DNA from 4 places in the Thermanaeromonas toyohensis ToBE genome. Region 1 is predicted to be linked to each of the others. Evidence: riboswitches for the same ligand, from Rfam matches in the RefSeq annotation. Region 1 holds a riboswitch; each other region holds the start of a gene.

Evidence for each region. Region 1 has a riboswitch for cobalamin ahead of thiC (phosphomethylpyrimidine synthase ThiC). Riboswitches for the same ligand answer to the same signal wherever they lie in the genome.
Region 2: linked by a shared signal. The riboswitch ahead of cobU (bifunctional adenosylcobinamide kinase/adenosylcobinamide-phosphate guanylyltransferase) and the one ahead of thiC (phosphomethylpyrimidine synthase ThiC) in region 1 are both predicted to bind cobalamin.
Region 3: linked by a shared signal. The riboswitch ahead of cobN (cobaltochelatase subunit CobN) and the one ahead of thiC (phosphomethylpyrimidine synthase ThiC) in region 1 are both predicted to bind cobalamin.
Region 4: linked by a shared signal. The riboswitch ahead of B9A14_RS02025 (ABC transporter substrate-binding protein) and the one ahead of thiC (phosphomethylpyrimidine synthase ThiC) in region 1 are both predicted to bind cobalamin.

The regions. Positions count from the first base shown of each region.
Region 1 is NZ_LT838272.1:1,199,201-1,206,671, reverse strand. It holds gene cobT (nicotinate-nucleotide--dimethylbenzimidazole phosphoribosyltransferase) at 1-436, opposite strand, end outside; gene cobS (adenosylcobinamide-GDP ribazoletransferase) at 638-1,378, opposite strand; gene bzaB (B12 lower ligand biosynthesis ThiC-like protein BzaB) at 1,384-2,673, opposite strand; gene thiC (phosphomethylpyrimidine synthase ThiC) at 2,746-4,044, opposite strand; cobalamin riboswitch at 4,154-4,370, opposite strand; gene B9A14_RS18220 (putative PEP-binding protein) at 4,414-4,506, opposite strand; gene lipB (lipoyl(octanoyl) transferase LipB) at 4,616-5,257, opposite strand; gene ptsP (phosphoenolpyruvate--protein phosphotransferase) at 5,235-6,929, opposite strand; gene B9A14_RS05940 (HPr family phosphocarrier protein) at 6,922-7,200, opposite strand; gene B9A14_RS05935 (hypothetical protein) at 7,200-7,471, opposite strand, start outside.
Region 2 is NZ_LT838272.1:1,778,561-1,786,031, reverse strand. It holds gene cobI (precorrin-2 C(20)-methyltransferase) at 1-578, opposite strand, end outside; gene cbiT (precorrin-6Y C5,15-methyltransferase (decarboxylating) subunit CbiT) at 599-1,207, opposite strand; gene cbiE (precorrin-6y C5,15-methyltransferase (decarboxylating) subunit CbiE) at 1,188-1,841, opposite strand; gene cbiD (cobalt-precorrin-5B (C(1))-methyltransferase CbiD) at 1,813-2,940, opposite strand; gene cobU (bifunctional adenosylcobinamide kinase/adenosylcobinamide-phosphate guanylyltransferase) at 2,937-3,566, opposite strand; cobalamin riboswitch at 3,667-3,854, opposite strand; gene B9A14_RS09175 (Gfo/Idh/MocA family protein) at 3,951-5,129, opposite strand; gene B9A14_RS09170 (Na+/H+ antiporter NhaC family protein) at 5,126-5,743, opposite strand; gene B9A14_RS09165 (Na+/H+ antiporter NhaC family protein) at 5,737-6,498, opposite strand; gene B9A14_RS09160 (L-fucose/L-arabinose isomerase family protein) at 6,525-7,471, opposite strand, start outside.
Region 3 is NZ_LT838272.1:402,555-410,025, reverse strand. It holds gene cobN (cobaltochelatase subunit CobN) at 1-2,530, opposite strand, end outside; cobalamin riboswitch at 2,630-2,825, opposite strand; gene B9A14_RS02010 (DUF134 domain-containing protein) at 2,870-3,322, opposite strand; gene B9A14_RS02005 (CCA tRNA nucleotidyltransferase) at 3,523-4,896, shown strand; gene sfsA (DNA/RNA nuclease SfsA) at 4,914-5,612, opposite strand; gene B9A14_RS01995 (class I SAM-dependent rRNA methyltransferase) at 5,642-6,823, opposite strand; gene thiC (phosphomethylpyrimidine synthase ThiC) at 7,011-7,471, opposite strand, start outside.
Region 4 is NZ_LT838272.1:411,976-419,446, forward strand. It holds gene B9A14_RS02020 (radical SAM/SPASM domain-containing protein) at 1-447, shown strand, start outside; cobalamin riboswitch at 595-790, shown strand; gene B9A14_RS02025 (ABC transporter substrate-binding protein) at 956-2,149, shown strand; gene B9A14_RS02030 (FecCD family ABC transporter permease) at 2,211-3,239, shown strand; gene B9A14_RS02035 (ABC transporter ATP-binding protein) at 3,236-4,549, shown strand; gene B9A14_RS02040 (adenosylcobinamide amidohydrolase) at 4,536-5,588, shown strand; gene B9A14_RS02045 (putative cobaltochelatase) at 5,842-7,471, shown strand, end outside.

The sequences.
Region 1 (7,471 bases):
GCTCCCTGGCTATATTTCTAGTTCCATAACCTATCTTGTAAGAAAGGATTTTCCCTGCTTTAACCAAATCACTAAGATCAGCGGCCACGCCCATGTCTACCACGATGACTTGGGCTCCTACCACTTCCGCCAGAACATTGATGGCCGCCCCACCGGCCACGAAATTGGCCACCATCTGGGGGGTCACCTCCTGGGGGAAGTTACTTACCCCTTCCTCTACTACTCCGTGGTCTCCGGCCATGGTAACGACCGCTTTATGGCGGACGGAAGGCTTTAAAGTCTCTTTGATGGCGGCCAGGCGTTCAGCGAGGAGCAAAAGTTCTCCCAGGCTCCCCTGAGGAATAGCCAAATTCTTTAAATGCTCCCGGGCCTTCTTTTGCCATTCTTCCTTTACGGGCTTAATACCCTGGACAGTCACTTCTAACGTAAGTCCCATCGCCTAACCTCCCCCACATCGACGGCTTAACCTCTAGCGTATCTTCTTCTAATCTAGACCTGTTAATCTAGGCCTACTTTACTTTAAACTTTACGGCCTTAAATGCGGCCTTAAACCCTCGCGAACAGGACTTTAGTAAAATTCGCTTGGAAAAAGTTCCTCGCTTACTAGACAAGACAGACCTTCTCTACACCTCTTCCTTTAAAGGAGAACCTGCAAGATAAGTAGAGTTAAAACCTCAGTACATTCATTTAGGGCACCCAGAGTATCACCTGTCATACCTCCTATTTTCTTGCGGATAAGCCACCCTAAACCGGCAACTCCAGCAAGAACACCTCCTGCCAAAAAGATCCCTTTAAAACCTAGGAGAACTACCAGAAAACCCAGCACGGTCACCGAAGCCCAGAAAAGTTCGCGGAACCCAACATAAACTGTAAAATTTCCCGCCCCTCGACCTTTACGGACATAAGGGTATAGCGCTGCACCATAAACTTGCGCCCAACGGCCTAAAGCCGTCATAAGGATAAGGCCCAAAGTCACCCCTTTTCCGGGGAGCTGGCCTAAAAGAACAAACTTAGCCAAAAACACCAGGAACCCTGCGGTGGCCCCGTGGGATCCCACCCGGCTATCCTTCATGATTTCTAAAATCTCTTCGCGCGAACGTCCGCTAAAAAGGCCATCAGCAGTATCCATTAGACCATCCCCGTGCAAATTCCCGGTTATCACCACTAAGAAAACTAAGGCCAAAAGGTCGCCAGCCGGCCTGCCCAAAAAGGGAGAGATTAAAGCATGGCAACTTGCGGCTAAGACACCTAAGAGCACCCCCACTAGTGGGAAAAAAGCCATGGACCTGGCCAGGTCTTTTTCTTCTACGGGGGCGCGGATAGTTATGGGTATCCTGGTAAGGAATTGTACAGCCAGCAAGAACTCTATAAATCTCAAGCCTTTCAACTCCTTAAGTTTATACCAAAATACTGGGCCGCGATCTTAACTGCGCATTCTTTCCCACACATAACGCAAGGCTGGTCTGGGGCTAAATTACCCAAGGCCGACTTTACCTTCTCCGGGTCCAGGGAAAGCCTAATTTGAGTTTTTACATCTCCATTTACCCGGGCCTGGGCCATTTCTACATTCCTTTGCCAGGCCCGCTTATTACCCCTGGCCAGATCCGCTGCCTGGGCGGCGATACGGGCTGCCATAACCCCTTCTTTCACATCTTCTTCAGTAGGCAATCCCAAATGTTCAGCAGGTGTTACATAGCATAAAAAATCGGCTCCGGCATAAGCAGCAAGGGCCCCGCCTATAGCTGCCACAATATGATCGTATCCCGGGGCTACATCCGTAGGTAGAGTTCCTAGGATAAAATAGGGCGCACCACCGCATAAACGCTTTTGTAGCAATATGGTAGTCTCAATGTGGTGCAAAGGTACGTGTCCCGGTCCTTCTACCATCACCTGGACTCCGGCTGCCCGGGCGCGGGCCACAAGTTCACCGGCGGTTATAAGCCCCATGAGCTGGAGTCCATCTAGGGAATCAGCAGTAGAACCGGGACGGACGGCGTCACCCAGGCTTAAGGTAACGTCATATTTCTTTAAGATCTCAAGCAAGCGGTCAAACTGTTCATATAAAGGATTTTCCTTATTGTTATATAACATCCAGCCTGTAAGAAAAGCTCCTCCCCGGCTTACGATATCTGTAACCCGGCCACTACCTTGAAGACGCTTGATAATATCAAAATTTAAAGCGCAATGTATGGCCATAAAATCAACACCATCGGCAGCCTGCTTTTCAATTGCTTCAAACATATCCTCGGGCGTCATAGCTACGATGCTCCCATGTTTTTCAATAGCCTCAATAGCCGCCTGGTAAAGGGGTACGGTCCCCACTGCTACATGAGCCTTTTCCAGCACGAGGCGCCTCATGGCATCGATATCTCCGCCTGTGCTTAAATCCATCACAGCATCGCACCCCGCCGCCTCCGCCGCGGCCAACTTTTTCTCCTCCATAGCTGGATCGGAACGGTCGCTGGAAGTACCGATAAGGGCGTTCACCTTTACCCGCAGCCCCTCTCCTATACCGCAGTAGTTAAATTCTTTACGTTTTACATTGCGGGGGATAACTATTCTGCCTTCGGCAACACCCCTCTGGACAAACTTTACGTCTACACCTTCCTGGGCAGCGACCCACTCCATCTCAGAAGTTATCTTCCCTGCACGTGCAGCCAGGACCTGGGTCATTACTATCACCCTTTCTTTTTTATTGCGGGTTCTTTTAACCTCTCACTATGCCTTACCTTGCTACTGAGGAGTCTAACAGCTAAGCCTAGGAGTTCCTAAATAATGGGACACAATAGCCATAGCACAGTACTTACCACACATAGTACAAGCCAACGAAGAAGCCTCGCTTCTTTCCCTACGCAACTTACTTGCCCGTTCGGGGTCAATGGCTAAGGAAATCTGTTTCTGCCAATCTAACTCTTTTCTGGCTCGGGAAAGGGCTAAATCCCAGTCGTAAGCTTTAGATGCCCCCTTGGCTAGATCAGCGGCGTGGGCAGCGATGCGCGCAGCTATCACACCTTCCCGCACCTGCTCTATATCAGGTAGGCCTAGATGCTCGGCGGAAGTTACATAGCAAATAAACTCCGCGCCCGCCCAAGCGCTGATAGCCCCCCCTATGGCCGCGCTTATGTGGTCATAGCCTGCAGCAATATCTGTAACAACAGGGCCGAAAACGAAGTAGGGTGCTCCTTGGCAAAGGCTTTTCTCAAGCGCTATAGTAGTTTTAAGTTTATTTAAAGGAACATGCCCCGGCCCTTTAACCATTACTTGTACGCCTGCTTTTCTAGCCCTCCTTACCAATTCCCCTAAGACCACCAGTTCCTGTACCTGGGCCCCATCTAAAGAGTCGGCCAAGCACCCCGGTCGCATCCCATCGGCTAAGCTTAAAGTAACATCATATTTATAGGCGATAGCCAGAAGGCGATCGTAGTGCTCATACAAGGGATTTTCCTTGCGGTGATACAACATCCATCCCATAAGATGGGAACCCCCGTAGCTCACTAAGGGATCTACTCTCCCTTCCCTTTGGGCCCGCTCCACTATTTCCATGGTGAGTCCGCAATGTAGCCCGAAAAAATCTACGCCTTCGGCAGCCTGGCGCTCGATAACTTCAAACAGTTCTTCCACTTCCATTTTGAGTGAAGATCCATATTTTCTAGCCGCTTCGGCAAAGGCCTGGTAGATAGGTAAGGTACCAACAGGAGTAGGCGTAGAGGTGAGGGAAGCCTCGCGCATGGCGTTGATATCCCCGCTTACACTAAGGTCCATAATAGCATCCGCGCCCGCTTCTACTGCTGCTTTAATTTTAGCTATTTCTACCCCCATTTCTGCCCTGTCTCCATACAACCCCACACTTGCGCTTACCTTAGTTCTAAGCCCTTTTCCGATACCTATAGGAACTATATTCCGGCGCTTAACATTGCGGGGGATTACTATGGTTCCCTCGGCCACTCCCTGCCTTATAAATTCCGGGGTAACCCCCTCTTTGAGAGCCACCTCCTCCATTTCTGGTGTAATTATTCCTTGCCGGGCGCTGGTCAGTTGAGTCATGGAGCGGCTACCTCCTTTACCTTTAAATAAGTAAAATAAAAAAGTTCCCAGCATCGCTGAGAACTTTACCATCATCCTCAGGGCTTCCCACCTTCTTTCCGCGAGAAGGTGTACTCCTTACGACCAGGCAGGTCTCCTGGCTCCCGGATCCTTGCTCCCCTGCGCCTTCCCATCCCCCTTCCCCGGTAGCTAAACTTCTACCCTCCGGGTTAAGGAACAGTGGCCTTCTTTTAGGTTCGCTCCCCGGTTACAGTGGCGGGACCGCTTGGGATTCACACCCAATTCCCTATTCTCCCTAGACGGGCACCTGGCCGGGTTATCTTTATTAATTTTTTCGTTTATGATTTTAGTATATGATTTCCCCTGGTGTCAATAGAGGTGTGGCTCTAGCGTTATCTCATCTAGGCCTAGTCCCACTAAAAGGGCCGCTGCTGTCACTTCTCCCCCTAGCTCACCGCACAGACCTAACTTATTTTGTTATATCACATTCCCTGTGATATCACAAAGTTATTATTTGAGCGCGGCATTGGCGTTGTACCTAAATCTTCTACCTTAGCGAAGCCCTGGTAACCTAAAAGAAACCAAACACCTCTCTAAAAGCTTTAAGGAGCCGTTCTTTAACTTCTTCCATAGGTACAGGGCGCCCTATTAAATCTTCTAAAGAGGTAACCCCATAATCCTGCAACCCACAAGGCACGATCAGAGAAAAGTTTTCTAAGGTTGCCTGTACATTAAAAGCAAACCCGTGGTAAGTTACCCAACGCTTTACAGCCACTCCTATAGCACCAATCTTTTTATCCCCCACCCAAGCTCCTGTTAGCCCTTGTTTACGGCTACCTATTAACCCATAACTAGCTACTACCTTAAGCATCACTTCCTCATAAAGCCTCAATAACCTGTGTAAATCTTTTCCATAATAGTTTAAGTCTAAGATAGGGTAACCTACTATCTGGCCCGGACCGTGGTAGGTGATATCACCACCCCGGTCCACTTCCACAAGCTCTATCCCCAGCTCCTTTAAAACTTCTGGGCCCACCAGGAGATGCTCTTTTTTACTACTTCGACCCAGGGTTATTACAGGGGGGAAATGTTCTACTAAAACCAATACATCACCTATCTCTCCTCTGATCCGCTTGTCTACTAGCTCAAGCTGAAGCTCGTAAGTGGACAGATAATCTTTTCTGCCCAGATCAATAACCTTTAGTTCCTGCATATAACAATTCCCGGACTTCCTGTCCGCTTAAGAGTTCTAAGGCTTTTAAAGCGAGCTTTCTAGCCTCTTCATAAGAAAGATGGAGGATAGCCTGTTTTACTTGGGGTATAAAAATAGGGCTCATGCTTATCTCATCTAGGCCTAGTCCCACCAAGAGGGCCGCTGCTGTCACTTCTCCCCCTAGCTCACCGCACAGACCTACCCATTTGTTAAACTTGTGAGCTGCTTCTACTGTAGTATATATAAGCCGTAAGATAGCGGGGTGATAAGGATCGTATAAAGCCGTTACTTCTTCATTTCCCCGGTCTACCGCCAGAGTATACTGGGTAAGATCATTGGTACCGATGCTAAAGAAATCTACCTCGCGAGCTAATATATCTGCAGATAAAGCAGCGGCCGGGGTTTCAATCATTATCCCTATTTCTACCGGTGCCCATTTATTTACTTCATTCTTGGCTTCTTCTAGTATCTTCTTAGCCTCCCTTACCTCCTCTATACTGGCCACCATCGGGTACATTATCTTTAAGTTGCCATAAAGGGAAGCCCGGAGTAAAGCCTTAAGCTGGGTCTTAAATAAATCCCGGTACTTTAAGGTTAACCTTATACCTCTTAATCCCAAAAAGGGATTTTCTTCCTGGGCCAGGTCTAAATAAGGCAGGGGCTTATCTCCGCCGATATCCAAGGTACGAACAACTACTGGTCTTCCTTCCATCAGTTCCAATACTTCCCGGTATGTTTCAAATTGTTCCTCTTCGCTGGGAGGCTGCTCACGATTTATAAATAAAAATTCCGTCCGGAAAAGTCCGATGCCCTCAGCCCCCTGTTTTATGGCCGCTTTCGCCTCCCTAGGGTCTCTTATATTGGCGGCAAGTTCTACTCTTTTACCATCCTTGGTCGCTGCAGGACCACCCCAGATCAGCAGTTCTTGCTGTTGCTTAAGCTTTTTTCTTTTTTCTTCAAATTCTAGGATAAGCTCTTCACTGGGATTTAAATATACCACTCCCTCTGTACCATCTAGCACCACTATGTCCCCATCGTTTACCTTATCCATAAGTCCGGGAAGGCTAGATATGGCAGGGATCCCCAGAGCCCGGGCTACAATAGCTGCATGGCTAGTAGGTCCTCCCTTTTCAGTTAAAATCCCTCTTATAATTTCCGCTGAAAAGGAAGCTGTCTCTGAAGGCGTCAGTTCCTTAGCTGCAACGACTGAACCAGGGGGAATCTCCCCTGTTCTTCTATGCCCACTTTCTAAGAAATTTATAAGCCTTTCTCCAATATCCCGTATATCCACTGCCCTAGCCCGGAAGTATTCATCATCTAGAGCTTCAAAGGTTCGGGCTACCTCTTCTACTGCTTCCTTCACTGCCCAGGAAGCATTCTTCTTTTCTCCTTTAATCTTTTCTGTTATCTTGTCAGTTAAACTGGGATCCTCAAGGATAAGTAAGTGGGCTTCAAAAATTTGGGCCTCTTCTTTTCCTATTTTTTCCCGAGATTTTAAAACTAGCTCTTTAAGTTCTACTTTAGCTTTATCAAGGGCTTCCTCTAACCTTTTCATTTCTCCTGGTATTTCTTCTTCAGAAATAGTCCTTTCCAGAATATCAACCTGCATACCGCCTAACTTGTAAATTTTTCCTATGCCTATTCCTGGCGAAATCGATAATCCTTTAATCATTTTTCATCCCTTCTCCAAATTTACTGTTAATAAGGCCCACTAGAGTCTCTACTGCTTCTTTCTCATCTTCTCCTTCAGCGGTTATTACTATCGAAGTCCCTTTAGTAACCGCCAGGCTTATAATCCCTAAAATGCTTTTGGCATCTGCTTGTTTATCTCCTTTATGCACTATGATCTTGCTCTTAAACTTCTTGGCCTCCTGAACAAAAAGAGCAGCCGGTCGTGCATGCAGGCCGGCTTCGTTTAGCAGAACAGCTTCTTTAGCTACCATTAACTTTTCCTCTCCCTCCCGAGCAACCCCAAATCATCCATTACTTCCTGCATTAGGCGTAAGGGTTTGGTTATAGCCCTTCTAGGTAAAGATAAAAGAGTTTTGTGCGGAGAACGGCGGAGCTCCTCTGTAATCCTTAAAGGCTTGGTCATTAGCCTCTCTAAAAAGTCCTGGGTTAACTCTTTAACCGGCACCCGGCGGCTTACCCTAGTCTTTTTACCGCAATTAGAACATTCTAAGGTTAGGAGGAAATCCCCTACACAAGTTGCCC
Region 2 (7,471 bases), 580 kb from region 1:
GCTTCGGCTAAAAGGCCTACGATTTCCTCGTACCTCCGGGCTACTTTCATAAGGACCAGATTGGGAAATTGGGCAAGCCATTCCCTTAAAGTAGCCACATCCTCTTCCACTACCGGTATGATGGCTAAAGGCTCGTCCCCCTTAGCCAAGGGCAAGTTAAGTCTAGCCGCCGCAGCACAAAAGGAAGTAATACCCGGCACAGTCTCCACGACCAGATCCGGGTTCATCTCCCGGGCTTTTTCCATCAAGTAGCTATAGGTACTATAGAGGCTAGCATCTCCTAAGGTTAAAAAGGCTACGTCTTTCCCCTCATAGAGTTTATTCAATAATTCATGGGCGGCGGCCTCCCAAGAGCGTTCCAAGTACGAACGGTCACGACTCATAGGCATAAAAAGGGAAAGAATCTCCTGCTGGGGCCGGATAAAGGGTTTTACCACCTTAAGAGCCAAGCTCTCCTCCCCACGCTGGGAGACGGGGACCGCCAGAACAGGGACCTCCTCTATTATGCGGCGGGCCTTAAGTGTAAGAAGCTCGGGATCCCCAGGTCCCACCCCTATACCGTAAAGTTTCCCTACCAAAACCCTTCTCCTCCTTTAATCTATGGCCCGGGCTGGCCCCAGAGTTGGATGATATATACGGGATTAAGGGCGCGGAAAATCTCCCGCCGACCCGCCCTCTCCAACCGGGCTACATTCAAAGCTATAGCCGCAGTCTTTAGTCCCCTTTCCCGGCCGAAATTTATAGCTTCCCATAAGGTGTCCAGGGTTACGGCATTAATAACTATAATCCCTTTAGGCTTTAACTGGCTTAAAGACTGATATAAAACTTCCTTAAGGTTTCCCCCGCTCCCTCCAATAAATATGCGATCAGCAGGGGGTAACCCAGCTAAAGCTCCCGGTGCCTCACCAGCCAGGTATACCACATTAGTTAAACCGAAAGAGGTTACATTAACGCGAGTAAGTCTAAGGGCTTCTTCGTCTTTATCTACAGCATATACGATTCCAGGGGAGACCAACCGGGCGGCTTCTACAGTTATGGATCCTGTCCCTGAGCCGATGTCATATACGGTTTGGCCAGGGGCCAGGCGTGCTTTAGCCAGGGTCAATACCCGGACCTCTTCTTTGGTTAAAGGCACTTCCCGCCTTTGAAATAGTTCATCGGGAATACCTGGGGTTATGTAGGGCCATCTATTTTTTCCTATATCCACCGATTATCACCGCTGCTTGAGGAAAGTCGGAGCAGGCCAGTTCCTCTGCCAAAAGATACTCTATACGTTCCTCCGGGCCACCTAGCTCAGCCCCCACCCAGAGGCTTACCTTTCCTAGGCCTTGAGAGGTTAAGTATTCTCCTACCCTAGCCGGCGTATTGCTACCCCCAGTCAGAAGGGCCAACAATACTCTCTCTTGGGCCAGCCCCTCTAGATAAGGATCTAGAAGGCTTAAGGCTCTCCCGTGAAGGCTTAAGATAATAGCCTCTTCCCAGCCGCAGCCTAATCGGGCAAAAGCTAATTGAACAGAGCTAATTCCGGGTATCACCATGATTTCTTCTTCCGGAAAATGCCGCTTTAGCCATCCCAAAAGGCTATACAGCCCTGGGTCTCCAGAAACCAGTACTGCCGTCGGTCGCCCCCGCACGCTCTCTAAAAAGCGTCGGAGACTTTCCAGGTCCCCATCTATTACCCTTTTCTCCCGTTCCAAGAAAGCAAAAAGTGCTAGAGCCCGGCGCCCCCCTACCAAGATCTCAGCTTGAGCTACCGCCTCATAGGCCGCAGGGGTAAGCCAAGAAGGGTGCCCCGGCCCTATACCTATAACCTTAAGCCAACTCCCCTTGTTTCCTGCCATGACCCAACTCCTCCAAAATCTTCTGCGCCTTTTCATCCCAGCCTATAATCTCTCCTTTAAGGTTTAGAAAGGCTGTCCCTACTTCGACTTTATCCTGGAGCCGTTCCTTAAGTCTACTGCTGGCTAGCCCTGCCATATGATTCCAAAATGTCCGGCAAAATTCCCTTCCCCAAGCCTCCTCCAAAATGGTAAGTATAGTTTCTACAGTGTTAGCCTCTAACACCGCCTTAACCACTCCCGGCGGGGCACCCCAAGCAGCCGCCCAAGCCCCTACTATCTCCCGACGGGCATCAGCCAGGCGGCTATGGGTATGGAAAATCCCTCCTGCTACCTTGACTAATTTACCTACATAGCCCCATAAAAGGAGACGCTTTATATGGCGTTCGGCGCAGGCTTCGGCGAGAAACCCTATAAAATTGCTGGTCAGGACCACCGCTTCAGCCGGTATCTTATAGTTTTCCACGGCCTGGCGTTGGCCCTGCCGCCCAGGGGTAAGTACCAGGGTATCCAGGCCAGCCGCCCGGGCTACTTCAATCTGGGGTATTAGTGAGGCCCGGAAGGCTTCTTCAGACATGGGCTCTACTATGCCCGTAGTACCTAAAATAGAAAGTCCTCCGTGAATACCCAGCTTAGGATTAAGAGTCCGTCGGGCCAGCTCCTCTCCTCCAGGAATGCTGATGGTAAGCTCCACTCCCTGGTCAGGAGGAAGGAAATCCTTTACAGCTTTCTTAATCATGGCCCGAGGAACAGGGTTGATGGCCGGTTCACCTACCGGTACAGGAAGCCCAGGCTTGGTGACTATCCCTACTCCCGGTCCTGCACGTAAGGTGATACCCTTGTCTATGAAGCTGGCCCGTACATGGATGGCAGCACCATGGGTAATGTCCGGATCATCTCCAGCATCCTTAATTACTATAGCCTCGGCCCATCCTTCACCCCGCTTTACCATAACCGGTAATTCGACTTCTTCTCCCCGGGGCAGGGTTACCCTAACCCTATCCTCGGAGGGGCAAGACTCCAAAAGAGCTCTCACCGCTGCCCGGGCCGCAGCCGCTGCACAAGTACCCGTAGTATATCCCCGCCGCCATCCTTTACTCATTTCTTCTTTCCTCCAAGTAGTAGTGTATCACAGGGCAAGCGCCCGTCTAAGCTCGCTTCTTCTTTAGAAAAGTTTTTAAGTCCGGCCTGCGCCAGGCTTTTTATCTCCAAAGGTAGACCGGAGACCACCAAATAGACCTCATCGGCCAGACAAGCTATCTCTTGGTTAGCCGCACCTAAAAGATCCCGAAATACTCTCCCTAGAGGATAAGAAGGTACCACACCCCATCCTACCTCATTGCTTACTATAATAACATCAGCGGGGGAAGCCCAGGCCAGCCGAGCAAAGTCCTGTAGAGTGAGGCTTACCTCTTCCTCCTCCATACCCTTGTCTACCAACAAATTAGTTACATATGTCCCCAGGCAATCCACCAGTATTGTCCTGCTGGCTTGGCCCCATTCCTGTAAGGCCCGCTTGAGATCCCAGGGCTCCTCAACTGTACGCCAAGAGGCGGGCCTCCTAGCCTTGTGCTTGCCCACCCTCCTAGCCATTTCTTCATCAGTGATCCGGGCAGTAGCGATATAAACAACCTCTTGGGCTAACCTAGCGGCTAGCTCCTCGGCAAAACGGCTCTTACCGCTGCTAGCTCCGCCAGTGACCAATACCAACTTGCCCTTTTCCGCCAAGCTCCCACCCCTTGGCCCCCTTAACTAAAAACCCAGCCTCTCGCCTGGAGGCTGGGTTTTCTATACATACAGTTTAGCCCTTCCCCTTGACGCGAGGGTAAGCGGCACATCCGGACGGGCAGGTTTCCTGGCTTCCGGCTCACCGCTTTCCTTAGCCTTCCCAGGTAAAACTACCCAGTGGCTTCCCTCAAAAAGGAAAGCTCCCCGGTTACAGTGGCGCGACCGCTCAGGATTCCCACCTGATTCCCTTTTACGCCCCGCAAAGGCACCCATCCGGTAAAAATATAAAATTTTAGCTGTCTCCAGTATATCGGAAAAGAAAGTAGGAAGCAAGGGGGAAACAGGTCCCTCTTAATGAAGCTTTTGCAATAAATCTAGCCTTATCTAATAGACCAGTTCGATCCAGCCGCCCTGTCTGCTAGATGTAAGAGCGGCTTCTATTACTTCTTGGCAGCGCAAGCCATCAAGAAAGGTTGCTCCCCAGGGAGCCACATTATCTCCAGTGGCAATACAGCGCAGGAAATGCTCGAGCATATTAATATGATAATGCTCCCATCCTAGCCCATGCCCTCGCGGCCACCAATAGCTTATATAGTCATGGACCTCGGGCTCTGTTACATGAATAAGCCGAAAACCTTGTATTTCTACCGGATCTCGGCGGCTAAAAAATTGCAGTTCATTACCCCTTATTAAATCGAAAGCTAAAGCCCCTTCGCTCCCATGGATTTCAATACGCCAGGTGGTTTTATATCCGGTAGCTACTTTACTCGCTTCCAGGCAAGCCACGGCGCCATTGGCTAGTTTAAGCCAAATAAGGGACACATCATCTACTTCTACAGGGCAACTTTTACCTTCTGGTGTAAGCCTGTGGGAAATAAGGGTGGGGTTCCAAGCTAAAACCGCCTGCACTTCTGTTTGCAAAAGAAACCGGACCATATCTATAGCATGGGAGTTTAAATCCCCCAGCACTCCGCTCCCTGCTTTTTCTTTAGAAAGGCGCCAAGCCCAAGGGGCTTGGGGGTTAGATAAGCGATCGGATAAAAAATTAGACCGGAATTGATATATTCTCCCTAACTTACCTTCGTTTATAAGCTTGCGGGCTAGCCTTAAAGCAGGTACAAAGCGGTAATTAAAAGCGACCATATGCTTTATGCCCTTTTTCTCCGCCTCTTTAGCTACTTCATACATCTTCCGTGCTTCAGCTAAAGTAAGCGCCATAGGCTTTTCCACTATCACATGCTTACCAGCTTCAAGGGCTGCAATGCACGGTTCACAATGCACATCATTGGTAGCAGTATTATCCAGCACCTGAATACTTTCATCTTCCACTAGATCTTGCCAATGGATAACCCATTTCTGATATTGGTAACGTTGGGCTGCCTCTTGAGCCTTATTCTTATCCCGGCCACAGATAGCTATTAATTCTATCTCCGCAGGAAAAGGATGAAATATGTACTTTATCTTTTTATAAGCGTTGGTATGGGCTTTAGCCATAAAGCCATAGCCCAGCATTCCAATCCCTAACTTTAACGTCATGGTAAAACTACCCCTCCAACCTCTCATTTAAAGCACTCCTTCATTATGACACTAAAGATCAATAGAGGAGCAAAAATATTATACGGCACCGTAGCAAAGGCCCCCACTCCTAAAGTTCCGAGGACTAAGAAGTTAAAATTGGACCAGGGTACTAACGAGGCCGCTGCAAAAGAACCTTCTATCATATCCTGGGAAAGATGCTCTACCTGCCAGCCTGCGCTTGCATAGCGTTCTTTTAGCCAAGCTGAAGGTATAAAAATAGCAGGAATAATAGCGCAGGTGGTTACTGAAGTTAAGATGCTTATAAGGTATCCTGTAAGGCGCACCTTATGTTTTAAGATTTTAAGGTAGGAAAGCTTATTTAGTAAGAATTCTAATATGCCAATATGCTGGAGCACGCTCGCCCAGGCAGAAGCCAAGAAAATCAGTCCAATGATATTGCTAAAGCTGATAATCCCGCCCCTGTTAAACATCATTCCTATCTCGGTAGTGTTTTCCCCAGGCAAAGCAATATAACCAAAGGTCATGGCATGGATAACGCTCCGGAAATCTAAATCTTGAATCAAAATACCAACCAGGCCAGAAAGCAAGAGATTAACCCCTAAAGCTGGGGCCAAGGGGACTTTAAATATAATTAACAAAACAAAATTATCACGGGTAAAAAAAGCCAGGGACTAAAGGTAAACATTTTATTTAAGGTCGCCGGGAGGTCAGGGGATAAAAAAGTAGTCATAGAGCTGGCCTTTAACATTCCATAAACAGCATAAAAGCTTAAGCTAAGGATAAATACTGGTATTACCCTCCCACTAAGAAGCTGTAACAGTCTAGATAACCTTCCCCCATTGGCGCTCAAAGATAAGACAGTAATATCGCTTAAAGGAGACAAAAGCTGCCCTGCTACACCTCCTGCAGTAATAGCTCCACCAATCATAGGAGCTGGTAGGTTTAAGGCTTGCCCCATAATTAGCAAAGCGATCCCTACCGTACCAAAAGCACCTGCATCAGAACCGGTAATCAAGGCCAGAAGAAAAGTTAAAAGACAAGCCTCAAGTAAAAATAATTTAGGAGAAAGCCATTGAAAGCCATAATATATAAACGCAGGAATTATCCCAGCAGAAATCCAGATGCCAATAGAAGCCCCTATCAAAAGTAAGATAAAAATAGCCAGGCTACATTGACTCATACCCTTTAAAGCTGCTGCTTGCACTTCGCTCCAGCTATATCCCAAACGCCACCCTATAAAGCCAGCTAAAAATATGGCAAATAAGAAGGGAATCTGTAACGGCAAGCCCGTTAAGCTTGCCGTTACTAAAGCTAATAATGCTGGTAAAACAGCACCTAAGGCGTAAAGTAAAGATGGCGCTTGGGGACACTTTTTCTCTAACTTTATTGACATTTTTATTCCCTGGACTTTCCTTTTTATTAAAACTCCACAATTTCTAGATCCAAAAGCCGAGCAAACTCGCGCCACTCTTGGATAAGATCCCCATAAGCTATAATGTAATGATGTTCAAACCCATGGCTAAGAATCGTATCTAACACTGAGGTTACCGGCCTTTCTAACCGTATAAGTAAAGTATTTCCGCTGAATAACAACGGCGTCTGCAAGCCAATTCCTTTACCCAATAAGATCCTGTACCTCCCGTCTTTACCGGGGCTTAAACGGCTAATGGTCGTTTCTCCTTCACGTAAAGGAAAATATAAGGATAGGGGAACCTTGCGATTCGGGTGAACGCTAGCTACAGGTTTTAAATTACGTGCAATTAGAGATGGAGGGGCCCCTCCGCAGTGCCAAAAAATTAGTTCGTTCTTTTCTTTGTCACCAACTACTAGATCAGCTAAAAAGGTAGCCTTATCTGACCAGTAGTGAGCTAATAACATAGTTATAGCACCATTAACATCTGCCTCACAGGCAGCTACAATTCCTTCATCATTTAACTTCCCTAAGGCAAAGCAAGCTGCTCCCCCATAGGTAACCATAAAATCAGGCCAGCATTCTATCGCTAAAGCATCTAAAGCTTTATCGATTGCTATTCTTCGTAAGGCTAAATAACCTTGCAAAGATTTTTGGACCGCTCCTGCCTCAACTTGCTTATAACCATCTAGATTAGAAGTTAAGCTAGCCTCTTGCTCTTCTAGATTTATCTTATCGGCGAGGCTAAATACTTCAAATAAAGGAATATACTCTACACTTATTCCGAATGTAGTATATAAACCTATCTCGTCAAAATTAGAAGTATAATACCCTGGGGGACGCTGACCTACTATCCCTAGTTTTTTACCTTTAAGCCATCTAATAGCAGCTGCAGCCCTGATAAAAGCTAAAATTTCCCGTTGTACTTGAGGCGTATCGGGTTCCCCATAAATAC
Region 3 (7,471 bases), 800 kb from region 1:
CCATACCGCGGGTAGGAGCGCCGGAAGGGCCGGGAGGGATAAAGCCTCCTTCCAGAGCCCTTATACAATTACCGATTTCTTGCTCCGTGGCTTTTAGGGCTGGCACCAGGCTAGAACAAATATAAATGCCTAAACGTTCTATCTCTTCATCCTGGCAACCCAATAACTCTTCTGTAATCCGGGAGAGGGCTTCCTTATTAAAACCGGAATCTGATAAGCCTTCAATAAACTTCCGACTCAGCTCCTCTATTTCGTCTAGGACCTCTGCATAAGTACGTCCCTTTTGAGGGTCAAAGTATCCGGGCTGTTCAAGAAGTTTTCTAAAATCGTACCCCTTTAAAGAAGCTAGTCGCTCCCGTAAGGAAGGAAGTTCACCGTTGGGAAAGCGCGTTAAAGAAAGAAGCATTTCCACCAGAGCCTTACCTTGAGGTGGTTGTCCTAGAATATGGAGACCATCCCTGATAAGGCTATCTTTAACCTCATAAAGGTAGGAGTGAAGGCGTTCCAGAAAGCTTTCCCAGTTAGCTTCTGCCTCTTCCCTCTTAAGGCCTAAGTCATACTCCAGTTTAGCAGCTTCTACCTTTTGCCAGATCAAGTTTCGGAGGGTAGGAAGCTTGCTATAATCTAAGGTTTTGGCCGTGTGGTATTCCTTTACCAGTATTTCTATTTCAGCCAATTCATCATAGGTTTCAGCCCGCGTCATGATAGGCGGAAGATGGTCAATGATACAAGCATGGGTCCGCCTTTTAGCCTGGGTACCTTCACCAGGGTTGTTGATAATATAGGGATAGACATGGGGCAGGTCGCCTATGGCTAGGTCGGGGAAGCAAGCTTCAGACAAACCTATCCCTTTCCCTGGCAACCATTCCAGAGAACCGTGTTTCCCAATATGAAAAACCATATCCGCCTGAAATACGTCCCGCAGCCAGCGATAATAGGCCAGGTAATGGTGAGGGGGAGCCAGATCCGGGCTGTGATAAATGGTAGCTGGGTCCTCCAAAAACCCCCGGGGTGGCTGGATGCCTATAAAAACATTTCCTAAGAGAATGCCTGGGATAAGGAGGTGGCCTTGATAGGTAAAAACCTCACCTGGCGGCTCTCCCCAATCCCGGCTTAAACGCTTTCGGGCAGGATCCGGGAAACTATTAAACCACTCCTGGTAGGTTTCCGCTTCCACCCGGGCCTCTGCTCGCTGGTCCAGTTCTCGCGGGTCCAGCCAGCCCCGCTCATTGGTCAACCCGGACAAAATCCTCTCCATAAGGGCTGCTCCATCCGGCGGTAAGTCCTCCACCCGGTAACCGGCCGCCCGCATGGCTACCAGCAGACGGTGCACGCTGGCTGGAGTATCTAGACCAAAGGCGCAACCTATCCGGTCGTTGCGCGGTGGGTAATTATGGAGGATAATAGCCACCCTTTTATCCCGGTTGGGTTTGCGCCGGAGCCAGGCCCAGCGCAAGGCCAGGGAGGCCACTTTATTTATCCGCTGGGGGATGGGTACATACCTAGTAAGGACAGCCCCAGTTAAAGGATCCTCCCCGCTCTCTTCCCGGGTAGCTATAGGCACGCTGATTAGGTTCCCGTCAAACTCAGGTAAAGCCACGCTAATAACTACGTCTAGGGGACCCAGGCCCTGCTGGCTTTTTTCCCACTCCTCATAAGGTGTTAAGGAAACGATAGCTTTAATCAGGGGCACGCCCAGCCGCTCGTATAACCCTTTTTCTCCTACCCGGCTAAAAGTAGGTGTAGCCATGGTCTGGGAAAACATGAGGGTATTGACCACTACATCTACTACTGGAAGGCCGTCCTGCATGAAATAATTTTCTAGTACCCAGGCCAAGCCGTGGCTACCTAATTCATCATTTCTGGTGGCGTAAAGGAAGACTGGAAGAGCCACTCCATTCCGTTTTTCTATTTGCCGAACGAGTTCATCGATAAAGGCTGTATTACCCGCTACCCAAGAACTCTGGTAGAAAAGAATCCCTATTACTGGCCTATTTTCTTTAAGTTTCTCCTTTAGGTAAGCGGCCGCCCTCTCTGGATCCGGGTAGTCCGGATGGTAAAAACCCTCCCACGGTAGGGGACGGGGTTCGGCTGCCACCACTTCTACGCCACCATAACGGCTAGCCGCCCAAAGAAGAAGGTTTTTAAGGTTTTCTTCCCCACCATAAGCGATATAAAGTCGCACCTGGCGGTAATCCTCAGGTTCCATATTGCTTAAAGAAAGAAGAAGTTGGCTGTCGTCTCCCACGGAAGGTACTACAGCCAAGGGAAGGTTATTCCCCCTGGCTAGTTGTACCAGATCTTGAAGCCCGGGCAGGGAATCTGGCCCCCCCATGAGGTGCACAATAATGAGATCAACACCACAGGCTAATTGACAAATTTGCCTGGTCGACTCTCCACCTTCTCCCCGGTGAGAAAAAGCCCTAACTTCTACTATCTGGCCATAATCCTGCTGTACCTTTAGGACAGCCCGGCTTAAAACACCTAATTCCCCTTCAATGGCTGTATAAAAGCATATTTTAAACCCCATTAAGCCTCCCCCTCTAATTTAAAAGCGCAGAAAAAAATCCTCCACCTACCTTGGTGGAGGATGTCTTTCCCCGCTCCCCTCCCTATCCGCGTAGGTGGGCAAGCTAAAAGTCAACGGGCAGGTTTCCTGGCTCAGGTTCACCGGAACCTTACGTCTTCCCAGGGCTTAAAACCCCAGTGACCTAAATGTAAGGCCCTCCCCTTCACAGTGGCGGGACCGCGCCGGATTCTCACCGGCTTCCCTTTTAACCCTTTACCCTTTAAAGGTTAAGGGCACCCGTACTTCGCTACTTCTTTTCTTGATTCCTACTTTAATTCCTACCTTAGGGCCTGGCAAGGTTTATGAAGTATCCTCCCCTTCCTGCCATCCATGCCGCCTACGGCACCTTCGCGGAGCTCCTGCCCCCCTTATTGAGCCCCTATTTCCACAGTGGGGACAAAACTCTAAGCTATCCTCTTCTGGCTCCCATCTCCTGCCACATTGGGGACAGCATATTCTTCCCACCAGCTGGTAGCAACCCCCCTCTACCTTAATAGCCTTCCCGCTAACTAAAGCTTCCGCAACCTTGGCCCGGGCTGCATTTAAAATCCGGGCAAAGGTGGGGCGGGAAACATGCATCCTAGCAGCGCAGTCTTCTTGTTCTAATCCTTCTAGATCTTTTAAGCGGATAGCTTCCAATTCTTCTAACGCCAGGACAACTTCTTCTACCTGTTCTAGAGGGATACCAGCTGGTTGAAAATAGGTAATACCCGGAATGAAAGCCACACGCCGACATTTAGGTGGTCTCGGCACTTTACTCCCCCATTTTTGCTTTTTATTTAATTGGGGCGTTAACAAAATTGCTCCTCCTTAATTTTATCATATTTTTGCCCTATCTTTAGCCTAGTGTTTCTGCAAAGTTTAAGTTATAGGAGTAAGCCAAAGTAAGCTAGAATTGAATTGATGTAACTTGATAATAAGATAAAGTGATAAATTAAGGAGTTGAATATAGGTTGCCTACCAAAATAATGCTTCCTAATTTTGTATATCAAGCTGTTAAAACTTTACAAGAAAAAGGTTATGCCGCCTGGGTGGTAGGTGGGGCCCTTAGAGATTATTGGCTGGGGCTTGAAGCCAAGGATTGGGATATCGCTACTAACGCCTTTCCAGAAGAAGTAATGAGCCTTTTTGAAAGGGCTATTCCTACTGGTCTTAAATTTGGAACCGTTACTGTAATGATAGAGGGTCATGCCCTGGAGATTACCACCTTCCGCCAGGAAAAGGACTATACGTTAAAAAGAAAACCTGGTCAAGTAAACTTTGGGGTTTCCCTAGAAGAGGATTTTAAACGCCGCGATTTTACTGTAAATGCTCTAGCCTACGATCCGGTAGCCCAAAAATGGTATGATCCTTACCAGGTCATACCTAAGCTTAAGTGTAAACTTCTAGAAATAAAAGCAGTAGGCAATCCTATAGAGCGCTTTGAAGAAGACCCTTTGAGGATGTTACGCGCTTTTTACCTTATGAGTCGCGCAGGAGCCGTGGGAGCCAAAATCTACTGGGATAAAGCCACATTAAAAGCTATATCTTCCAGCCTGGGAAAAATCCTTCGCGTTTCAGCAGAGCGTATACGGGAAGAACTCACCAAAATTTTACTAGGACCCAATCCCGACCAGTGCTTAAGAAAAATGCAACAAGTAGGCTTACTAGAAGTGATATTACCCGAGGTTAGCCGGAATCAGGGGGTTATCCAGGGAAATCAAAGTTATAAATTGGATGTATTTGAGCATATTCTAGCGGTAGTCCGGGAAATTTCCCCCTCTCCCCACTTGCGGTGGACGGCTTTGCTTCACGATATAGGAAAGTTTGCCTGCCGGAAGGAGGAAGAAAAAAATATACATTTCTATGGGCACGAAAAGGTAAGTGTAGAGCTGGCAAGACTTGTTTTGGAGCGTCTTAAGTTTAGCCGGGAGTTTAGGGAGAAAGTCCTCCACCTTATTAGCCACCACCTCTTTTCTTATCCCACCACCCCAGCCGGACTACGACGTTTCTTGCGCCGCGTAGGCCCAGAAGCGGTAGAGGATCTCCTGGAACTGAGACGGGCCGATATCTTAGGGACTGATCCTCAGGCTGATCTTTCACCCTTGGAGGAATTCTCCCAGCGCTTAAAAAAGATCCAGCAAGAAAGTTTAGCCTTTAGCCTTAAAAATCTCGCCATTAATGGTTACGACGTTATGGAACACTTAAACCTCTCCCCCGGCCCAGCGGTGGGTAAAGCCTTAAATTACCTACTGGAAAAGGTCCTGGAAGACCCCTCCCTTAACACCCGGGAAGCCCTCCTGGGTGAACTGAAAAGATGGGCTACTACCCACCTTCAGCAAAAGTAACCGGACTGCACACCTCCTCAAAGCGTTACCTCTACCGGGCCCATTATCCTTACTGTCTTCAAATCCACCCGGCACCGGTAGGCCACTATCTCTACCCCCTGGGTGACCACCCGCCTTAAGCTTGCAGCAAAGCAGGGATCTGTATCTTCATTGGGAGCAAAACGAAGGGCGTCCTCCCGTTGGATTAGAAATACTACCGCTGCCCGGCATCCTTGGGCTTTAAGTTTAGCCAGCTCTTCTAAGTGACGGGCACCCCGTATAGTTGGAGCATCCGGGAAGCGGGCTTCACCCTCCACCACCAGGGTTACAGACTTTACTTCTACGTAGCAGGGCAGCTGCTCCTCTCCTTCTAACAAAAAATCTAGCCTGCTTCCACCAACCCTTACCTCGGGCCTTACTATGCTGTATCCAGTAAACTCCGGAAGCTCGCCGGTCTCCACGGCTAAAGCAAAGATACGGTTGGGTAGTCGACTATCCACAGACACCAGTACGCTATCATAGCGCACCAGGACCACATCGAAGGTGGTCCGCCGATCCGGGCCAGCCCTAGGGGTTAAGTAAATTTCAGCCCCCGGCTGTAAAAGCTCCTTAAGCCTTCCTGGATCAGCTAAAAAGGCTAAAACTTCTCGCTCTCCCATTTTCGCCCGCACTAAAAACCGACTGATACGTTCGATAAAAGTTGCTGGATATAAGTTCGAGGGGAGGCTTAAGGACATAATAAACCTCCTAACAGTTACTAAACCGATTACAAAACCTGAAGGATCAAGCATTTTAAATAACAGGATTCCTCGTACCCTAAAAGCACAGGGTGATCCGGGGGTTGGCCACGCCAGGCCAAAAGGCGTAGCCTCCGGCGTGCATCCTTAGCTGCGCTCTGGATAATTTTTAAGAACAGCTCGGGAGGCATATGGTAAGAGCAGGAACAAGTAATAAGGAAACCTCCGGGTGTTAAAATCTTCATGGCTCTAAGGTTAATCTCTTTATATCCGCGTATGGCCCCTTCTAAAGCTTTCCTATTTTTAACAAAAGCCGGGGGATCCAGTATCACCACATCATAGCGTTCCTTGGCTTTATCCATAGCCCTAAGGGCATCGAAGACATTGGCTACCTGGAAGGAACAAATACTTTCTAAACCATTAAGTTCGGCATTTTGCCTAGCTAGCTCTATAGCTTCCTCCGAGATATCTAAACCCAAAACTTCACGGGCGCCGTAATAAGCAGCATGAAGACCAAATCCACCTGTATGGCAGAAACAGTCTAACACGCGAGCACCTTTTACCAGGGGACGTAAAGCGGCCCGGTTTTCACGCTGGTCTAAAAAATACCCCGTCTTTTGGCCTCGAGCTAAATCTACCCAAAACTTAAGTCCGTTCTCTACAATGGTTACTAGTGGGTCAAAAGGCCCTTTAAGAAACCCGCTACGTAATTCTAATCCCTCAAGGGCCCGGACAGGCACATCGTTTCGCTCATAAATACCATCTGGCCGGATTAAGTCCTCCAATATTTCTACCAAAACATCCTTGTGACGATCGATCCCTAAGGCTAGAGTCTGGACCACAAGATAAGAGGCGAATTTATCTACAATAAGTCCGGGCAGGAAATCCGCCTCAGCGAAAACCACCCGAAAAGAATCTGTGGGTGCCCCTCTAAGTATCTTCTGCCGGTAGTCCCAGGCCGCTTGAAGGCGCTGGCGCCAAAAGTTTTTATTTATCTCTTCCCGGGGGTCATAAGTTAAAAGTCGGATAGTAATCATAGAGGCCGGGTTAATATAACCCCGGCCCAAAAACTTGCCCCGCCAGTCTTCCACTTCTACAATATCCCCAGGTCTAAAATCACCGTATATATCCTCAATTTCCGTCTGGTAAACCCAAGGATGACCACTCTCTAGCCTTGCCTCTCGCCCTCGAGCCAACTTTATCCTGGCCATAAAACCTCACCGTTCGTTTAGTTTGCCTCGCCGTCTCTTAGTTTACTACAGAGCTTTGCTCCTAAAGCTATCCTTAAGTTTTTACTAACGAAAAGCTTAGTCAGCCCCATACTCCAGCCCGTATGCTGGCACAAAGTAACACTATGCTTAAAAAAGAAACATCTAAGCTCCAGTGGCCGACTGTAAGTTAACAACGTTCCATAGTTTTACCTAAATACTCCCCTACAATACGCATGGCGCAAAAATCGCCACACATGGAACAGGCTTCGGCTGTTTCTACGTTCCGTTTGGATCTGTAATGCCTAGCTTTAACAGGATCTAAGGCCAAAGATATTTGTTTTTCCCAGTCTAGAGCTTTACGAGCTTGGGCCATAGCCCTATCCCATTCCCAAGCCCCCGGGATCCCTTTTACCAGATCAGCCGCATGTCCAGCAATGCGGGCCGCAATAACCCCCTCCCGCACATCTTCTGCTGTAGGAAGGCCCAAATGTTCGGAAGGCGTAACATAGCAAATAAAGTCAGCACCAGCCGCAGCAGCTATTGCTCCTCCAATGGCCGCAGTAATATGGTCATATCCGGGAGCAACATCCGTTACAATAGGACCTAATACATAGAAGGGAGCTCCGTGGCAAAGGCGCTTCTGTAAAA
Region 4 (7,471 bases), 790 kb from region 1:
AGGGCTACTTTAAGACGGGCGCAGGAAATAAGCTCTTTAGGTGGGCCAGTTATACGGTTCCGGGAAGTTGAACGTATAAAGTACTTGTTAACCCATGGCTATAGACGCCTATATTACTGTTATGGTACTACAGGCCAGTCCTTGGCTATACTACCTGATGGTAGTGTTTATCCTTGTGCCTCTTTGAGCGAGTTACCGGATTTTTACTTGGGTAACATTATGGACCCCCATTTTTCCCTGCTACAGGCAGTCAAGGGGAAGCCGTGGTGGCAGCGGAAGGTCGAAAATATGGAAGGCTGCCGGGACTGCCCGGATAAACTCCTTTGTGGTGGAGGGTGTCTAGCCCGCGCTTATGCTTATACTGGACGGGTGGATAGGCCTTACCGGGGAGATTGTGTATTAAGGAAGGTCTTTATAGAATGGGCCTTACTCAGTGCTCAACGGTAATGAGCCTTCTTAAGTCGTTTCGCTGGTTACCTCGAATATCTTTCTCTACTATAGATATGGACAACTTATAAACTCTACTATAGATATGGACAACTTATAAATACCCATGCTAAACTATACTCGAATAGTTGGATATTAAAATTAAATAGCCTGTAGGAGGTAACGGGTGCCCTTAACCTTTAAAGGGTAGGGGTTAAAAGGGAAGCCGGTGAGAATCCGGCGCGGTCCCGCCACTGTGAAGGGGAGGGGCCTTACATTTAGGTCACTGGGGTTTTAAGCCCTGGGAAGACGTAAGGTTCCGGTGAACCTGAGCCAGGAAACCTGCCCGTTGACCTTTAACTTACCAACCTACGCGGATAGGGAGGTGGTTATTTTATGCCCGATTCCAGTCCCCCACTCCGGGTAGGGGGACTTTTTAGTTTGGCCAATGCAAACCTGGCTTTTCTTGATGTTTAAAGGATGGGTGGCTCTAGATTTAAATCACTATTGATTAGGAGGGTTCATAGTTATGATTAATCCCTGCGGATTTAATGATAAATTTATCCGGAAGCCTAAGCCCCAATTTCCCCATAGATTAAATTTGTTTCTCCTCTCTTTCTATATTTTACTTATTACATTTTTCGCCTTAAGTTTTTTAAACGGTTGTGGAACAAAGAAAGAAGCTTCTGCTCCGGTGGAAGCGTTAAATCTTAAGTATGCCACCGGATTCAAAATAGAAAAGCTACCTGGGGGATATCAAAAGATTACTGATGGCGAAAGCCGGACTTTACTTCTAGTGCCTCAAGGGAAGAAGCCGCCGGCCGAGTATAAGGATTTGCCGGCGATATATACGCCGGTTAAGCGGGTAGCGGTGTTTTCCACTACAGATGCCGCCTTGCTTAAGGCGCTGGGGGAACTGGATAGTATTGTAGGAGTAACCAGTAAAAAGGAAGAGTGGTACATCGATAAAGTTAAAGAGGGCCTCGAACGAGGTACTATCACTTATCTTGGAAGCTCTATGGCTCCAGATTATGAAAAAATAAAGGCCTTAAAGCCGGAGGTTGTTTTTATCTACACGGGAGCTATGGGAGGTTCGGAAATTGTAAAAAAACTGGATGAGCTAGGTATACCTTATGCCGTAAACAATAGCTGGTTAGAGAAGGAGCCCCTAGGGAGGCTAGAATGGATTAAATTTATGGCTGCATTTTACAACAAGGGCCAAGAAGCCGAAAGTTATTTTGAAGATGCAGTTAAAAAGGTAGAAAGCCTAAAAGGAAAGGTTGGTTCTGGACAGCGGCCGAAGGTGGTGTGGGGAAGCATCTTCAAGGGTAAGGTATATGTACCCGCGGGTGGTTCCTATGTAGCCAGGATGATCGATTTAGCAGGGGGCGATTATGTCTTTAAAGATCTAGAAGCTGATAAGGGAGGTAGTGTCACCATTAGCCTGGAAGAATTTTATGCCCGGAGTAAGGAGGCCGATATCTTTATTTATGCTAGTAGCCCCAATTACGGAATTTCTTCCCTGGAAAAACTTGTACAGCAGGGTCCGGTGCTAGCGGATATAAAACCTGTGAAAGAAAATAAAGTTTGGGCTTTCCAGCCTTGGTACTATCAGTCCTTGGATAAAACCGCTGAGCAGATAGAGGATCTAGCCGCCATCTTACATCCTGCAAGTTTTGCTGGCTACCAGATCAAGCACTTCTTGCTGCTACCACCTAAATGAACTTAAACAAATAAATGGTAGGACTTAAGCTCATAAGCCTTTTCTTAAGGCGGGATGGCGATTGCGAAGCTTTATTAACCCATGGCTTAAATACTGGTTTATTTTTCTAGCCTTTGTGGGCCTCTTGTGCCTTATCTTTTTTTTAAATATCGCGCTGGGTTCAGTTTCTATATCCTTGGGAGAAGTGGTCCGCATCCTTGGAGAGGGGCCAACGGGAAAGGGGGTAAATACAGCCGTAATCTGGGAAATCAGGTTTCCCCGGACGCTAGGTGTTATCATTGGGGGAGCCTCCTTGGCTACCAGCGGCCTACTCCTCCAGGTATTTTTCCGCAATCCTATAGTGGAGCCCTATGTCCTAGGGGTTTCGTCTGGTGCCACCCTGATGGTAGCCTTAACTATGCTTACTAGCCTTTCCCTAGGGATGACTAGGTTTTCCCCTTTGTTTTTAAGCGGAGCAGCTTTGACGGGTGCTTTGGGGGTCATGGTGCTAGTTATGATCCTGGCTGCGCGGGTTCAAAACATAATAACCCTTTTAGTTACTGGTCTTATGATGGGCTACCTGTGTAGTGCAATAACTACCATCCTAGTTGCCCTGGCCGAAAAAGAAAGGCTACATGGTTTCGTGTTATGGACTTTGGGGAGTTTTTCGGGTTTTACTTGGCAACAGGTCTACCTTCTGGTGATGGTTGCCGTCCCTTTGTTAGCCTTTTCATTTTTTCTAGGTAAACCCTTAAATGCCTTTTTATTAGGAGAAAACTACGCCCGCAGTATGGGAGTAAGTATCAAGGCTTTACGGGTAACCATAGTAGTCTTAGCTAGCTCCCTCACAGGTGCTGTTACTGCCTTTGCTGGGCCGGTGGCCTTTATCGGCCTGGCTGTTCCCCATCTGGCCAGGCTTCTCTTAGGCAGCTCCGATAACAGAATCCTTCTCCCTGCTGTAGTTTTACTTGGCGCAGTAGTTACTAGCCTCTGTGATTTGCTGGCCAGATCAATACTTAGCCCTGTAGAATTACCCGTAAGCGCCCTGACTTCTTTTTTCGGCGCACCTCTAATAGTAAGCCTTTTGCTTAAAAGGAGGACGGCTTTATGAAGGTGCTGGAGGCTAAGGAGCTGGCTATTGGCTACAGGGATCGTAAGGTAGTGGAGGGGGTAAATTTTAAAGCCTTTAAGGGTCAGTTTATCTGCCTTTTAGGACCTAACGGGTCGGGGAAATCTACCCTCCTCCGCTGCCTGGCCGGGTTACTGGCTCCCCAGAAAGGGGCGGTCTATCTTAAAGGCCAAAGCTTATACCACTTCCTAGCTAAGGATCTGGCTAAACATATGGCCGTAGTTCTGACAGAGCGCGTATCAGTAGAATTATTGAGAGTCTTTGATCTGGTAGCCATGGGGCGCTATCCCTATACCGGAATCTGGGGCCGGCTTAAGGAAGAAGATAATAAAAAGGTATGGGAAGCCTTAAACTTAGTCCATGCCCAGGACCTAGCCTTTCGATATTTTGGTGAGTTAAGCGATGGGGAAAAACAGAAAGTATTGTTAGCCCGGGCCCTGGCCCAGGATCCTGAACTGATTATCTTAGATGAACCGACCACCCATTTAGATGTACGTCACCGTCTGGAAGTCACTTCTATTTTACGTCACCTGTCCGGGGAAAAGGGTATTACCATAATCGCTTCTTTGCATGATCTAGATCTCGCCCTTAAAACCTGTGAGTTAGCCATACTAGTTAAAAATGGAAAAATTTTGGCTTGGGGGCCCCCGGAAGAAATTTTAACAGAGAACATAATAGCCGAGCTATATGATATTAAGGATGCTTGTTTTAATGAATACCTGGGAAGCCTGGAGTTAAAAGCAAGGGGCCATCCCGAAATATACGTATTCGGTGGAGGAGGAAGGGCGGCTACGTTGTATCGCATTCTGGCCAAGAGGGGGTTTGGTATCCTTACGGGGGTAATTCACGAAAATGATATTGATTACTATATCGCCCGAGCTATAGGGGCTACCATTATAAGTGAGAGGCCCTTCGAGGAAATAAGTTTAGAGGCCTTTAAAAAGGCGAGCAAGCTTTTGGAGCGGGTAAGTTGGGTGGTGGATGCTGGGTACCCCGTGGGGTTATTAAATAGGCGAAATTTAGAACTCCTTCGCCAGGCTGTGGCCAGGGGCAAAGAAGTTTATACTTTACGATCTCAGAAGGAGGCCTTTAATCTTTATGGAAACCTAGCTCAAGGATTTATTTACTGTTCTAACTGGAAAAACCTAATAGATTATTTCTGTAAGCCCCAGGAGAGGCCTAGGCAGGAGGCCTGGGCAGAGGTTAACCAGGCTTCGCCTTGTGCAAGTGTAGGAAGGGGCAGAGTTATACCTAAAGCAGATAGGGAGGAAGCAGGCCATGCTCCCGTATAAGATTGAGAAGGACACCCTTATTGTCCATTTCCCTGGCCCCCGCCGGGTAGTAAGCACAGCGAGATTTAACGGTGGATACCGTGAGGATTTAAAAGCTATATTCAACCATCACATTCCCGCAGATAGACATGATCCTTCCACCTTACCAGGGGGGAGCCTCCAGGGCTATTTTGATTATCTGGTAGATACATTAGGGCTTTCCCGGGAACATACAGCGGGGTTGTTTACAGCAGCTCATATGGAAAATGCTGCTGTCAAAACTATAAGCTTTCGAGAGTTAGAAGTTAGCGCCATAGTTACTGCCGGGGTAGATGTGAACGGAGGCCGGGCTGGAGATCCAGCGCGGTATTATGAAATCGATGGCCAGTGGATTTTTACCCCCGGGACCATTAACATCATTCTACTTATCGAAGGAAACCTTCCTCCCCCTACCCTGGTACGTACGCTAATTACAGCTACGGAAGCCAAGGCTGCCGCCCTTCAGGAGCTTATGGCCCCCAGCCGTTATTCCCGGGGCATTGCTACCGGATCAGGGACTGATCAAATAATTGCGGTAGCTAATCCTCAATCCCCTTATATGTTTTCTGATGCTGGTAAGCATTCCAAATTGGGAGAACTGATAGGTGTAGCGGTAAAGGAGGCCGTCAAGGAAGCGCTGGAGAAGGAAACTGGGCTAAATCCAGAGCGCCAGTGCAGCTTCTTGGTAAGACTTGAGCGGTATGGGTGGCGAGCGGAAGATTTCTGGCGCCAGGCTGTCCGGGAAGGGTTTAATCTTAACCGGGACCAGTACCTAAAATGTTTGGTTCAGATAGAAAAAGATCCGGCCTTGGTAGCTTTGGCGGCAGGCTTAATTCATTTGTGTGACGAATACGAATGGGGGCTTTTACCGGCTGAAACTGTGCTGGAGGCAGGCTATAAGTTTATCCAGGGCTACCTGGGAGGACCAGGAGACCTTCTCCTTTCTAGAGAAAAGGATCCGGTAACTTGTTTAGGAAAGTGGTTTATAAGCTTGGTGAATAAAGTAATAGGCGATGGATAGAGTATATGAAGCTACAAAAGCCTGAACCCTTAACAAGGGAACTGAACTAAGTGTTCCATTAAGGGTCAGCAGAACGCTGTTAAGGATTACCCTAAAAGAAGGAGGAAATAGGCGTAGTATGGAGAATTAAAAGAATACATATTACAGGCCACGGAGGCCTCGGGGTCCCCTGGGAGGGGGAGGGGTCAGAGTGGCCTTAATTTTTCCCTAGGAGATCTAAATCCTTTGGCTAACGGAGGAAATAAGAGGTATTATGCCGGCCTACCGACGTTATGTTTATCCCTTTACTGCCCTTATAGGCCAGGACAAGATGAAGTTAGCCCTTATCCTTAATGTTATCAACCCCCGGATAGGCGGGGTACTAGTGCGGGGTGAAAAAGGGACGGGCAAGTCCACGGCGGTGAGGGCCTTAGCTAATCTCTTGCCGGAAATTGAGGTGGTGGCCGGGTGCCCCTGCAACTGTGATCCCCGGGATACCTGCAGACTTTGCCCCTTTTGCCAGGAACGCCGGGCAGCAGGGGAGACTTTGGCCTCTATTACCCGCCCGGTTCCCGTAGTGGATCTTCCCGTTTCAGCCACCGAGGACCGGGTGGTAGGCTCCCTTGACATGGAATATGCCCTCCGCCAGGGCCGGCGACGCTTTGAACCGGGGATTTTAGCCCAGGCTAACCGGGGTTTCCTTTATGTAGATGAAGTTAACCTCCTGGATGATCATCTGGTAGACATATTGCTCGATGTAGCTGCTTCAGGGGTCAATGTGGTAGAGCGTGAGGGTATAGCCTTTGTCCACCCTGCTCGGTTTGTCTTGGTAGGCACCATGAACCCTGAGGAAGGGGAACTACGGCCCCAATTTTTGGATCGCTTCGGCCTCTGTGTACCGGTGGAGGGAATAACTGACCTTAAGGATAGAGTGGCCATCCTCCAAAGAAGGGAAGCCTTTGATAACGATCCCTTAGGTTTTCTAGCTTCTTTCGCCGAGCAAGAACAAGAGATGCGGGAAAGAATCAAAAAAGCTTGTGCCCTCTTACCGCAGGTTACCTTGCCCCCACCGGTACTAGCCCTTATTGCGGAACTTGTGGAAGAAGCTAAAGCGGCCGGGCAGCGGGCGGAGATCACTATGGCGGAAGCTGCCCGGGCTCTAGCCGCCTGGGAGGGGCGCGGGGTAGTAGAAGCTAAAGATGTAGAAAGGGTGGCTGATCTCGTTTTATACCACCGGCGGCGTAAAATAATGCCACCGCAGGAAAGGGAAGAACTCCAGAACCCCTCGCCTCCCTCTACAGATGATGGGGGAGAGCCCAAGGAAAATGAAACGGGGCCATCCTCAAGCCAGGAGAACTCTAGCTGGGAGGTCTCAAGCACTAAAAGGACGGAAGAATCTTTAACTACAGAAGAAACTCAGGAGGAAGGAAAGATAGAGAAGCTTCCTTCACCCGGCCGGGAAACAGTTTTTAGCATGGGTGAACCCTTCCCGGTAAAGCGGATCGAATACCAGCGGGACCGCAAATTACGCCGAGGCTCTGGTCGGCGCTCGCGGACCAGGACTCCCACCAAGCTTGGCCGTTATGTTCGGGCTACCCTATGGCGCGGTGGACAGGATCTAGCCTTTGATGCCACCTTACGGGCTGCTGCACCTTACCAAAACGTAAGGCCAAGGAATGGGCTAGCTCTGGCGATTGAAAGTTCTGACCTACGGGAAAAAGTGCGGGAGAGGCGCATCGGGAATTTCCTGTTGTTTGTAGTGGATGCTTCGGGATCTATGGGTGCTGAGCAGCGCATGGTGGCAGCCAAGGGGGCTATACTTTCTCTACTTATAGATGCCTACCAGAAGCGGGACCGGGTAGGCATGGTAGCCTTTAAGGGGGAAAAGGCTGAAGTTTTATTGC